3 regions of the Pseudomonas sp. R3-41 genome follow, and region 2 is predicted to be linked to each of the others. Evidence: predicted binding sites of a transcription regulator. Region 2 holds the regulator's gene; each other region holds the start of a gene.
The links. The regulator FliA, encoded in region 2, starts transcription of late flagellar genes. The targets are predictions, from matches to a motif close to CTAAAGTTTNNNNNNNNNNNGCCGNTAA.

Region 1: a site for FliA is predicted at 2,030-2,057, ahead of M1D99_RS17310 (methyl-accepting chemotaxis protein). Genes of this name have one in related genera too.
Region 3: a site for FliA is predicted at 1,386-1,413, ahead of M1D99_RS10050 (methyl-accepting chemotaxis protein). Genes of this name have one in related genera too.

Annotation. Positions count from the first base shown of each region.
Region 1 covers NZ_CP096421.1:3,946,187-3,949,464, reverse strand. The annotation lists gene pnuC (nicotinamide riboside transporter PnuC) at 1-13, opposite strand, end outside; gene M1D99_RS17310 (methyl-accepting chemotaxis protein) at 274-1,908, opposite strand; gene M1D99_RS17305 (undecaprenyl-diphosphate phosphatase) at 2,183-3,013, shown strand; gene M1D99_RS17300 (DUF1294 domain-containing protein) at 3,010-3,278, shown strand, end outside.
Region 2 covers NZ_CP096421.1:5,094,960-5,098,237, reverse strand. The annotation lists gene flhF (flagellar biosynthesis protein FlhF) at 1-256, shown strand, start outside; gene fleN (flagellar synthesis regulator FleN) at 372-1,202, shown strand; gene fliA (RNA polymerase sigma factor FliA) at 1,199-1,942, shown strand; gene M1D99_RS21855 (chemotaxis response regulator CheY) at 2,110-2,481, shown strand; gene M1D99_RS21850 (protein phosphatase CheZ) at 2,500-3,278, shown strand, end outside.
Region 3 covers NZ_CP096421.1:2,241,268-2,244,545, forward strand. The annotation lists gene M1D99_RS10045 (Na+/H+ antiporter NhaC family protein) at 1-1,208, shown strand, start outside; gene M1D99_RS10050 (methyl-accepting chemotaxis protein) at 1,455-3,134, shown strand.

The DNA.
Region 1 (3,278 bases), 1.1 Mb from region 2:
CAAGCCCGGACATGGCGGTTCCTTGGGGAAAGAGGAGAGGGCGGCGATTGTAAACGCTATGGCGTGGAGAGCTCCAATACCATTGTTGGTTGAGCCTGTGGCGAGGGAGCTTGCTCCCGCTGGGCTCTGTGGTGAACACCCAACCTGAAAAGACCCACACAGAACCAATGTGGGAGCGGGCTTGCTCGCGAATGCTGTGCTTCAGTCATGCATTTGCTGACTGTTACACCGCATTCGCGAGCAAGCCCGCTCCCACAAGGGCTTCATCAATCCTTAGACCCGGAACTGCTTGAGCAACCCGTTAAGCTGTTCACTCAGCGCCTTCAGGCGGCTGCTTGCCTGGCTGGACTGTTCGGCGGCCATGGCGGTGCTGTGGGACAGTCCGGCGGCCTGGGTGACGTTCTGGTTGATGTCTTCTACCACATGGGCCTGTTGCAGGGTGGCGCTGGCAATGGAGGCGTTCAGGCTGTTGAGGTTGCGCAGGGCCTGGCCGATGGCGTTGAGGCTGGCACCGGCCAGGCCCGCCTGTTCTATGGTCAGTTGCGAGGCACGGCTGCTGTCGCCGATGACTTTCACGGCGGCTTCGGAATGGGTTTGCAGGCGCTCGATCATCGACTGGATCTCAGCGGTGGACTTCTGCGTACGCTGGGCCAGCAGCCGCACTTCATCGGCGACCACCGCAAAGCCCCGGCCTTGTTCGCCAGCGCGGGCGGCTTCGATCGCAGCGTTGAGGGCCAGCAGGTTGGTCTGCTCGGCGATGGAGCGGATCACCTCCAGCACGCTGCCAATCTGGGTACTTTCACTGGCCAGGGTGCGAATCACTTCCACCGCCTGGTCGATGGTCTGGGACAGGCGATCGATCTGCTGCAAGCTGCCGTCGATGTTGACCTGGCCTTGCTGGGCCTGGGATTCGGCGTCGCGCATCTCGCTGGCGGCGTGCTCGGCGTTCTTGGCCACGTCCTGCACGCCATACGTCACTTCATTGATCGCGGTGGCTACCAGTTCCATTTGTTGCGATTGCTGCTGGCTGCGTTCCTGGGCTTGAGCCGCGTCGTTGCCCAATTCGTTGGAAGATTGCCCCAGCTCACTGGCAGAAGCCTGCAATTGGCTCACCACTTGGCGCAGTTTGGCGGTAAAGGCGTTGAAATGCCGGGCCAGTTGGGTGACTTCGTCCTGGCCGTGGGTGTCGAGGGTGCGGGTCAGGTCGCTCTCGCCGCTGGCGATGTTGGCCATGGCGTTGACGGTCTCTTGGAGCGGGCGGACGATGCTCCGTACGATCAAGGTCAGCAGGAGGCCCATGACCAGTGTGATGGCCAGGCCAATCAACGAAGCCTTGATCACCTGGGATTGGAATTCTGCCTGGACGTCATCCACGTACACGCCGGAACCGATGATCCAGCCCCACGGTTCGAACAACTTGACGTAGGAAGTCTTGCCGACCGGTGCTTCGGCCCCTGGCTTGGGCCAGAGGTAGTTGATCATGCCGGCGCCCTTGGCCTTGGCGATGGCGACCATCTCGTTGAACAACGCGTAGCCGTTCGGGTCGCGGATCGCCGAGAGGTTCTGGCCTTCAAGCTTCGGGTTGGTCGGGTGCATGACCATGACTGGCGTCAGGTCGTTGATCCAGAAGTAGTCACTCTGGTCATAGCGCAGGCCTCGCACCGCGCTGAGGGCTTGCTTCTGCGCCGCCTCGCGGGTCAGGGTGCCGGCGGTTTCCAGCCCATGGTAGTAGCTCAATACGCCGCTGGCGGTCTGCACCACATGCTGGGTTTTCTGCACCTTGGCCTGATACAGATCCGTGTGGATCTGCTTGAGCATAAAGGCGCCGAGCGTGAACAACATCACGATGGCCACCACCAGGATGAGCCACAAGCGTCGGCTGATCGACACACTGCGCAAGCTATTCATACGCTGTCACTCCGGTTTCTTATTCTTGTCATTAACGACGGGCGGCACTTTAGCGCCTGGCGGCTATTGATGATTGACCTGGGTCATAACGCGGCAGCGTTATCAGGGCTTGTCTGATAGGATTTCGGCCCCGCGGCGCAAAACCTGAGCCTGTTCTGATTTTTTCATTGGTTTTTTTTGGATGATCGCAGCTATCGTGCAGCCGCTGCGTGGACCTGTATGACACTTGAATAGCGATAAGACCCGCATGAGCAGGGTCTTTTTTGGGGGATGAATGGATTTGTGGACGGCCTTTTCGGCATTGATTCTTGGCGTAGTAGAGGGTTTGACGGAGTTTCTGCCGATTTCCAGCACGGGGCACCAGATCATCGTCGCCGACTTGCTCGAGTTCGGTGGCGAACGTGCAATGGCATTCAACATCATCATCCAGCTCGGCGCGATCCTCGCGGTGGTCTGGGAGTTCCGGCGCAAGATCTTCGACGTGGTGCTGGGCCTGCCGACGCAACCCAGCGCCCGCCGGTTTACCGCCAACCTGCTGATTGCCTTCTTTCCCGCCGTGATATTGGGCGTGTTGTTTGCCGACTGGATCCACCATTACCTGTTCAACCCGGTCACCGTGGCCGCCGCTCTGGTGGTGGGCGGCCTGGTGATGCTCTGGGCCGAAAAGCGCCAGCACCAGGTACATGCTGAAACGGTGGACGATATTTCCTGGAAGGATGCGTTGAAGGTCGGTCTGGCCCAGTGCATTGCAATGATCCCGGGTACATCCCGTTCCGGTGCGACCATCATCGGGGGCTTGCTCTTCGGGCTGTCACGCAAGACCGCCACCGAGTTTTCGTTCTTCCTGGCGATGCCGACCATGGTCGGTGCGGCCGTGTACTCGGGCTACAAGTACCGTGAGCTGTTCGTGCCGGCGGATTTCCCGGTGTTCGCCATCGGTTTCGTCACGGCGTTCATCTTCGCCATGATCGCGGTCAAGGGCCTGCTGCGGTTCATCGCCAGTCACAGCTACGCCGTGTTCGCCTGGTATCGGATTGCGTTCGGCCTGCTGATCCTGGCCACCTGGCAGTTCGGTTGGGTTGACTGGACCGCTGCCAAGCCATGAACAACTCGGGCACCCGCCAACGCGCTGGGCGCAATGCCGGCGGCGGCGTGCAAAACCTGCGGCTCAAATTGATGGTGTTTGCCCTGGTCTGCGCCTTGCCGCTGTTCGGCTCGCTGCTGTTCGGCCTGCGGGGCGTGTCGTGGGTGCCTATGGCGGCCTATGGTGTCGTCAGCCTGGTGGCGTTCCTGCTGTACTGGAGCGACAAGCGCAAGGCCCGCGCCGACGCCTGGCGTACCCCGGAGAACGTGCTGCATGCGCTGGAGCT
Region 2 (3,278 bases):
GCTGGCCGGCTGCATCCTGACTAAGCTGGACGAAACGGCAAGCCTGGGCGAGGTGTTGAGCCTGGCGATCGGTCATGAACTGCCGGTGGCCTACCTGACCGACGGGCCGCGGATCCCGGATGATTTGCATCTGCCGCGCCGTCATCAACTGGTCAGTCGTGCCGTGAGTGTGCAAATGCAGGAAGAACCCAGCGAAGAAGCCATGGCTGACATGTTCGCTGACATCTACCACAGCCCGACCAAGCAGGTCGGCTGAGGTAATCATGAATATTTTTTGTACCTACATCGATGGTCTGCCATGCATTGTTCCGTATGCGAACGCGCAGCCAGTAATGTGGCCTCCGTCTAAGAAGACAAGGTAAAGAACGAACATGGGCAGCATGCATCCCGTACAGGTGATCGCGGTGACCGGCGGCAAAGGTGGCGTCGGGAAGACTAACGTGTCAGTGAACTTGTCCCTGGCTCTGGCAGAGCTTGGCCGACGGGTCATGCTGCTGGACGCCGACCTGGGCCTGGCGAACGTCGACGTGTTGCTGGGGCTTACCCCCAAACGCACCCTGGCGGACGTGATCGAAGGCCGTTGCGAACTGCGCGACGTGCTGTTGCAGGGGCCGGGCGGGATTCGCATCGTGCCGGCTGCCTCCGGCACCCAGAGCATGGTTCACCTGACCCCGGCGCAGCACGCGGGCCTGATCCAGGCGTTCAGCGACATCGGCGATAACCTCGATGTGCTGGTGATCGACACCGCGGCCGGCATCGGCGACTCGGTCGTCAGTTTCGTGCGCGCCGCCCAGGAAGTGCTGCTGGTGGTCTGCGACGAACCGACGTCCATCACCGACGCCTATGCCCTGATCAAACTGCTTAACCGCGACTATGGCATGAACCGCTTCCGCGTCCTGGCCAACATGGCCCAGAGCCCGCAGGAAGGACGCAACCTGTTCGCCAAGTTGACGAAGGTCACCGATCGCTTCCTGGACGTCGCCCTACAATACGTCGGTGCAGTGCCTTACGACGAAAGCGTGCGCAAGGCCGTCCAGAAGCAACGTGCCGTTTATGAAGCCTTTCCACGTTCCAAATGCGCGCTGGCGTTCAAGGCGATCGCCCAAAAGGTCGATACCTGGCCGCTGCCGGCCAACCCCCGCGGGCATCTGGAGTTTTTCGTCGAGCGTCTTGTGCAACAAACAGCAGGGCCCGTGTTATGACAGCCAGCGGTTACAACCATCTCTACAAAAAATCGGCACGGGACGCCCAATACGAATTGATCGAGCGTTATGCGCCACTGGTCAAGCGTATCGCCTATCACTTGCTGGCGCGGTTGCCGGCCAGTGTCCAGGTCGAGGATTTGATCCAGGCCGGCATGATCGGCCTGCTTGAAGTGTCGAACAAATACGACGCCAGCAAGGGCGCCAGTTTCGAGACCTATGCCGGTATTCGCATTCGTGGGGCGATGCTCGATGAAGTCCGCAAGGGCGATTGGGCGCCGCGTTCGGTGCACCGCAATACCCGCATGGTCAGTGACGCGATTCGGGCAATCGAAGCTAAAACTGGGCGTGACGCTAAAGATCACGAGGTTGCGGCCGAACTCCAGTTGAGTCTCGATGATTATTACGGGATTTTGAACGATACCTTGGGCAGTCGCCTGTTCAGCTTCGACGACCTCTTGCAGGACGGCGAGCACGAAGGGCTGCATGAGGATAACGCGAGTGCTCACATGGAGCCGTCACGTGACCTGGAAGATGAACGTTTCCAGAGCGCGCTGGCGGATGCGATTGCCAATTTGCCGGAACGTGAGCGACTGGTCTTGGCGCTGTACTACGACGAAGAGCTGAACCTCAAGGAAATCGGTGAGGTCCTGGGGGTCAGCGAATCTCGGGTCAGCCAGTTACACAGCCAGTGCGCGGCCCGCTTGCGGGGCCGTTTGGGGGAGTGGCGAGCGCGCTGACAGGCAGTGTGGGGACACTGCGAGCGGGACTGGCATGGCGTTGCCGGGTCAGTTTCCATCCGTTGTGCTCCAGACCGTTGTCGAGTGTTGTGCCGGAATTGATTGAAATGGCGCGTCCAGGTGCTGGGCGCGTTTAAGACTGCTTGGAGGTCGAATTGGACAAGAACATGAAAATCCTCATCGTTGATGACTTCTCAACGATGCGGCGGATCATAAAAAACCTGTTGCGTGACCTTGGGTTCACCAACACGGTCGAGGCGGATGATGGCGTCACAGCCATTCCGGTCCTCAACAGCGGGAGCATCGACTTTCTGGTGACTGACTGGAACATGCCCGGCATGACCGGTATCGACTTGCTGCGCCATGTGCGCGCCGACGAAAAACTCAAGCACCTCCCGGTGCTGATGGTGACTGCCGAAGCCAAGCGCGAGCAGATCATCGAAGCGGCCCAGGCCGGTGTAAACGGCTATGTGGTCAAGCCCTTCACGGCCCAGGCGTTGAAAGAGAAGATCGAAAAAATCTTCGAACGCATCGGTTAACGGCGCCACGGGGGAGCTATGGACAACGAATCTTCAATGGGCGATTTCGAATCGACCCTGAAAAAACATGCCCGCGAACTGGTCGACAGCCTTGAAAAAGGTCGCTTTGGCGATGCGGTTCAAATGATCCATGAGCTCAACCAGACCCGTGACCGTGGTCTGTATCAGGAAGTGGGCAAGCTCACGCGTGAACTGCACAGCGCGATTGTCAATTTCCAGATCGACCCGCACATGCCGCAGGCCGAGGAAGTCTCGCAGATCACCGACGCCACCGAGCGCCTGGGCTATGTGGTCAAGCTGACGGAGGCCGCGGCCAACCGCACCATGGACCTGGTGGAAAGCGCAACACCGCTGGTCAATGGCCTGAGTGAAGAGGCCCAGGCCTTGAGCACCGACTGGGGCCGGTTCATGCGTCGCGAAGTCGGTGCTGAAGAATTTCGGGAGCTGGCCCGTCGGGTCGACGGTTTCCTGACGCGCAGCAGCAACGAAAACCGCGCCGTGGCCAGTAACCTCAACGACATTCTGCTGGCCCAGGACTATCAAGACCTGACCGGCCAGGTGATCAAGCGTGTGACCCAACTGGTCACCGAAGTGGAAAGCAACCTGCTCAAACTGGTGCTGATGGCTAGCCAGGTCGACCGCTTTGCAGGCATCGAACACGACCGTGAAGCGATACTTGCTGAAAAAGATCCACAAAAACATCTCTCTCAGGGTGAAGGTCCGCAAATTCATGCCGATAAAAGAGAAGACGTTATGTCCGGTCAGGACGATGTGGACGATTTGCTGTCCAGCCTTGG
Region 3 (3,278 bases), 2.9 Mb from region 2:
GCCTGGGGATCGAGGCGACGCTCAAGGCGTTCAATGCCGGTCTGGGTGGCGGTGCGACGGTGGCATTGTCCTATGCCTTGCTCGGCGCCTTCGCCGTGGCGATTGCCAAGTCCGGCATGGCCCACGCCCTGGCGGACAAAGCCCTGGCCCTGGTGGATCGCCAGGACGTCGCCGGTGGCTCGGGCGTCAAATGGGTGCTGATCGGTCTGCTGGGCACGGTCGCGGTCGCTTCCCAGAACATCCTGCCGATCCACATCGCTTTCATCCCGCTGCTGGTGCCGCCGCTGCTCTACGTGCTGACCAAGCTGCAGCTGGACCGTCGCTTGATCGCCTGCGTCATGACCTTCGGTCTGATCACCCCCTATATGTTCCTGCCGGTGGGCTTCGGCAACATCTTCCTCAATGAAATCCTGCTGGCCAATGTCGCCCGCAGCGGCGTCGACATCAGTGGCATCAATATCACCCACGCCATGGGCATCCCGGCGCTGGGCATGGTGTTTGGCCTGGCGCTGTCGTTCATCACGTACCGCAAGAAACGCGTCTATGACCTGAAGAAGATCGCCAAGGCCGAGCAAGTGGCCGTGCGCTACAACCCGCTGAGCCTGATCGTGGCCGGGGTTGCGGTGGCGGCGGCATTCGCGATCCAGCTGCTGGTGGACTCGATGATCATCGGCGCCCTGGCCGGGTTCCTGATTTTCTCGCTGTCGGGGGTGGTGCGCTGGCGTGAGACGGACGACCTGTTCACCGAAGGCATGAAGATGATGGCGATGATCGGCTTCATCATGATCGCCGCCTCAGGGTTCGCCGAGGTGATGAAGGCCACCGGTGAAGTCCAAAGCCTGGTGGAAGCTTCGGCGGCCTGGATCGGCCACAACAAGGGCATCGGCGCGCTGATGATGTTGCTGGTGGGCCTGCTGGTGACCATGGGCATCGGCTCGTCGTTTTCCACGGTGCCGATCCTGGCGACGATTTTCGTGCCGCTGTGCCTGCAGCTGGGCTTCAGCCCGCTGGCAATCGTCTGCATCGTCGGCACCGCCGGCGCCCTGGGCGATGCCGGCTCGCCTGCCTCGGACTCGACCCTGGGCCCGACCTCCGGCCTGAACATCGACGGCCAGCATCATCACATCTGGGACACCGTGGTCCCGACCTTCATCCACTACAACCTGCCACTGCTGGCGTTTGGTTGGGTGGCGGCGATGGTGTTGTAAGGCTGATTCAACAAGACTCTAGGACTGAGTCGCAACCTTCGCGAGCAAGCCCGCTCCCACACTGGATCTGCTGTGAACACGGAATGTGTGCACACCAGCAATCCCTTGTGGGAGCGGGCTTGCTCGCGAAGAGGCCCTTGAATCCAGCGACTCTGCCAACTGACTGTTCACCTTGTCCTACAGTTTTGCCGTGCGCTGCCGTTAATACAGCTAACCACGCCAATAACACCAACAAGAGTGAACAGCATGCGCCTGAGCCTGAAGGCTAAAGTCCTGTCCCTTGCGATACTGCCGGTATTGCTGTCCGCCGTGATCATCAGCCTGACCACGGCTTTCATCTTGAAGGAACAAGCGAGTAAAGAAGTCCAGCAAACCCGCGAGCGCCTGCTCAGCGAGGCCAAGGCCACGCTGCAGAACTACGTGGCGGTGGGCCTGACCGCGATCAAGCCGCTCTACGATGCCGCCGCGCCGGGTGATAACGAGGCGCGCGCCCAGGCCATCAAGCTGCTGTCGAACATCAGCTACGGCAAGGACGGCTATTTCTTCGGTTACGACTCCGAGACCATTCGTCTGTTCAAGGCCAACAGCCCCGATGGCGTGGGCAAGAGCTTCAAGGACAACCGCGATCCGAACGGTGTCTACGTCAACCGCGACCTGGTGAAAGTCGCCAAGGACGGCACGCATTACCTGGAATACAGCTCGCCGCTGCCCGGCAGCAAGGACCTGGTGCCCAAGCTCGGCTACACCGAATACCTGCCCAAGTGGGACTTGGCGGTCGGTAGTTCAGTCAACCTGGACGGCATCGAAGCCCAGGTGGCGCTGGTGGAAGCCAAGGTCCACGATCGCCTGCAAGGCGTGGTACTGAGCATCGTCGGGATCGCCGCCGTGGTGTTGCTGGTGATTGCGGTGGTGGGCCTGGTGCTCGCCAACACGATCCTGCGCCCCCTGCACCTGATGAAAGACAACCTCGATGACATCGCGGCGGGCGAGGGTGACCTGACCCGGCGCCTGGCGATTACCAGCCAGGATGAACTGGGCCAACTGGCCGGTTCGTTCAACCGCTTCGTCGACAAGATCCACGGCCTGGTGCGGCAGATCACCGACATGACCTCGCAACTGACCGGCCTGGTGACCCAAGTCTCCGAGCAGGCCCAGCGCTCCGAACAGGCGATGGAGCGTCAACGCCACGAAACCGATCAGGTCGCCACGGCGATCAACGAGATGTCCTCGGCGGCCCAGGAAGTCGCTCGCAGTGCCCAGGGCGCTGCCGTCGCGGCCCAGCAGACCGACGAAGAAGGCCAATCGGCCAAGCGCGTGGTGGCAGGCAGCATCCAACAGATTCATGCGCTGGTGAACGATATCCGCAGCAGCGGCGTGTCCTTGGACAGCCTGCAGCAAGACGTGGCCTCGATTGTCAGTGTGCTCGGGGTGATTCGTTCGATCGCCGAGCAGACCAACCTGCTGGCCCTCAACGCCGCCATCGAGGCCGCGCGTGCCGGCGAGGCGGGGCGTGGGTTCGCGGTGGTGGCCGATGAAGTGCGGGCCCTGGCCAGCCGGACCCAGCAAAGTACCCAGGAAATCCAGGGCATGATCGACCGGCTGCAATCGGGCACCCACGCGGCAGTGGAAGCGATGCGTCGTTCCAGCGAGGCCGGCGATGGCACCTCGGAACGGGCCAACGAGGCGGGCGCGTCCCTGGACACCATGGCGCAGCTGATCGGCACCATCAACTCGATGAACGCCCAGATCGCCAGCGCCGCCGAAGAACAGACTGCCGTGGCCGAAGAAATCAACCGCAGCGTGCATCAGATCGCCGTGGCCGTGGACAGCGTCGCCGACGAAACCCAACTCGGCGCCCAGACGTCCCGCAGCCTGGCCGACCTGGGCCAGCGCCTGGGTCAACTGGTGGGGCAGTTCCGCATCTGACCCGGAGCAGCAGGAGCTGCCGAAGGCTGCGATCTTTCGCTCTCGATCCAGATGTTTTCGCCTGGGCTACCAGGCCCTATCGGAAGCGGAGGATCGCAGCCTTCGGCAGTTTCTGCCGGGAGCTAAAGATTTGTGGCATGCAGA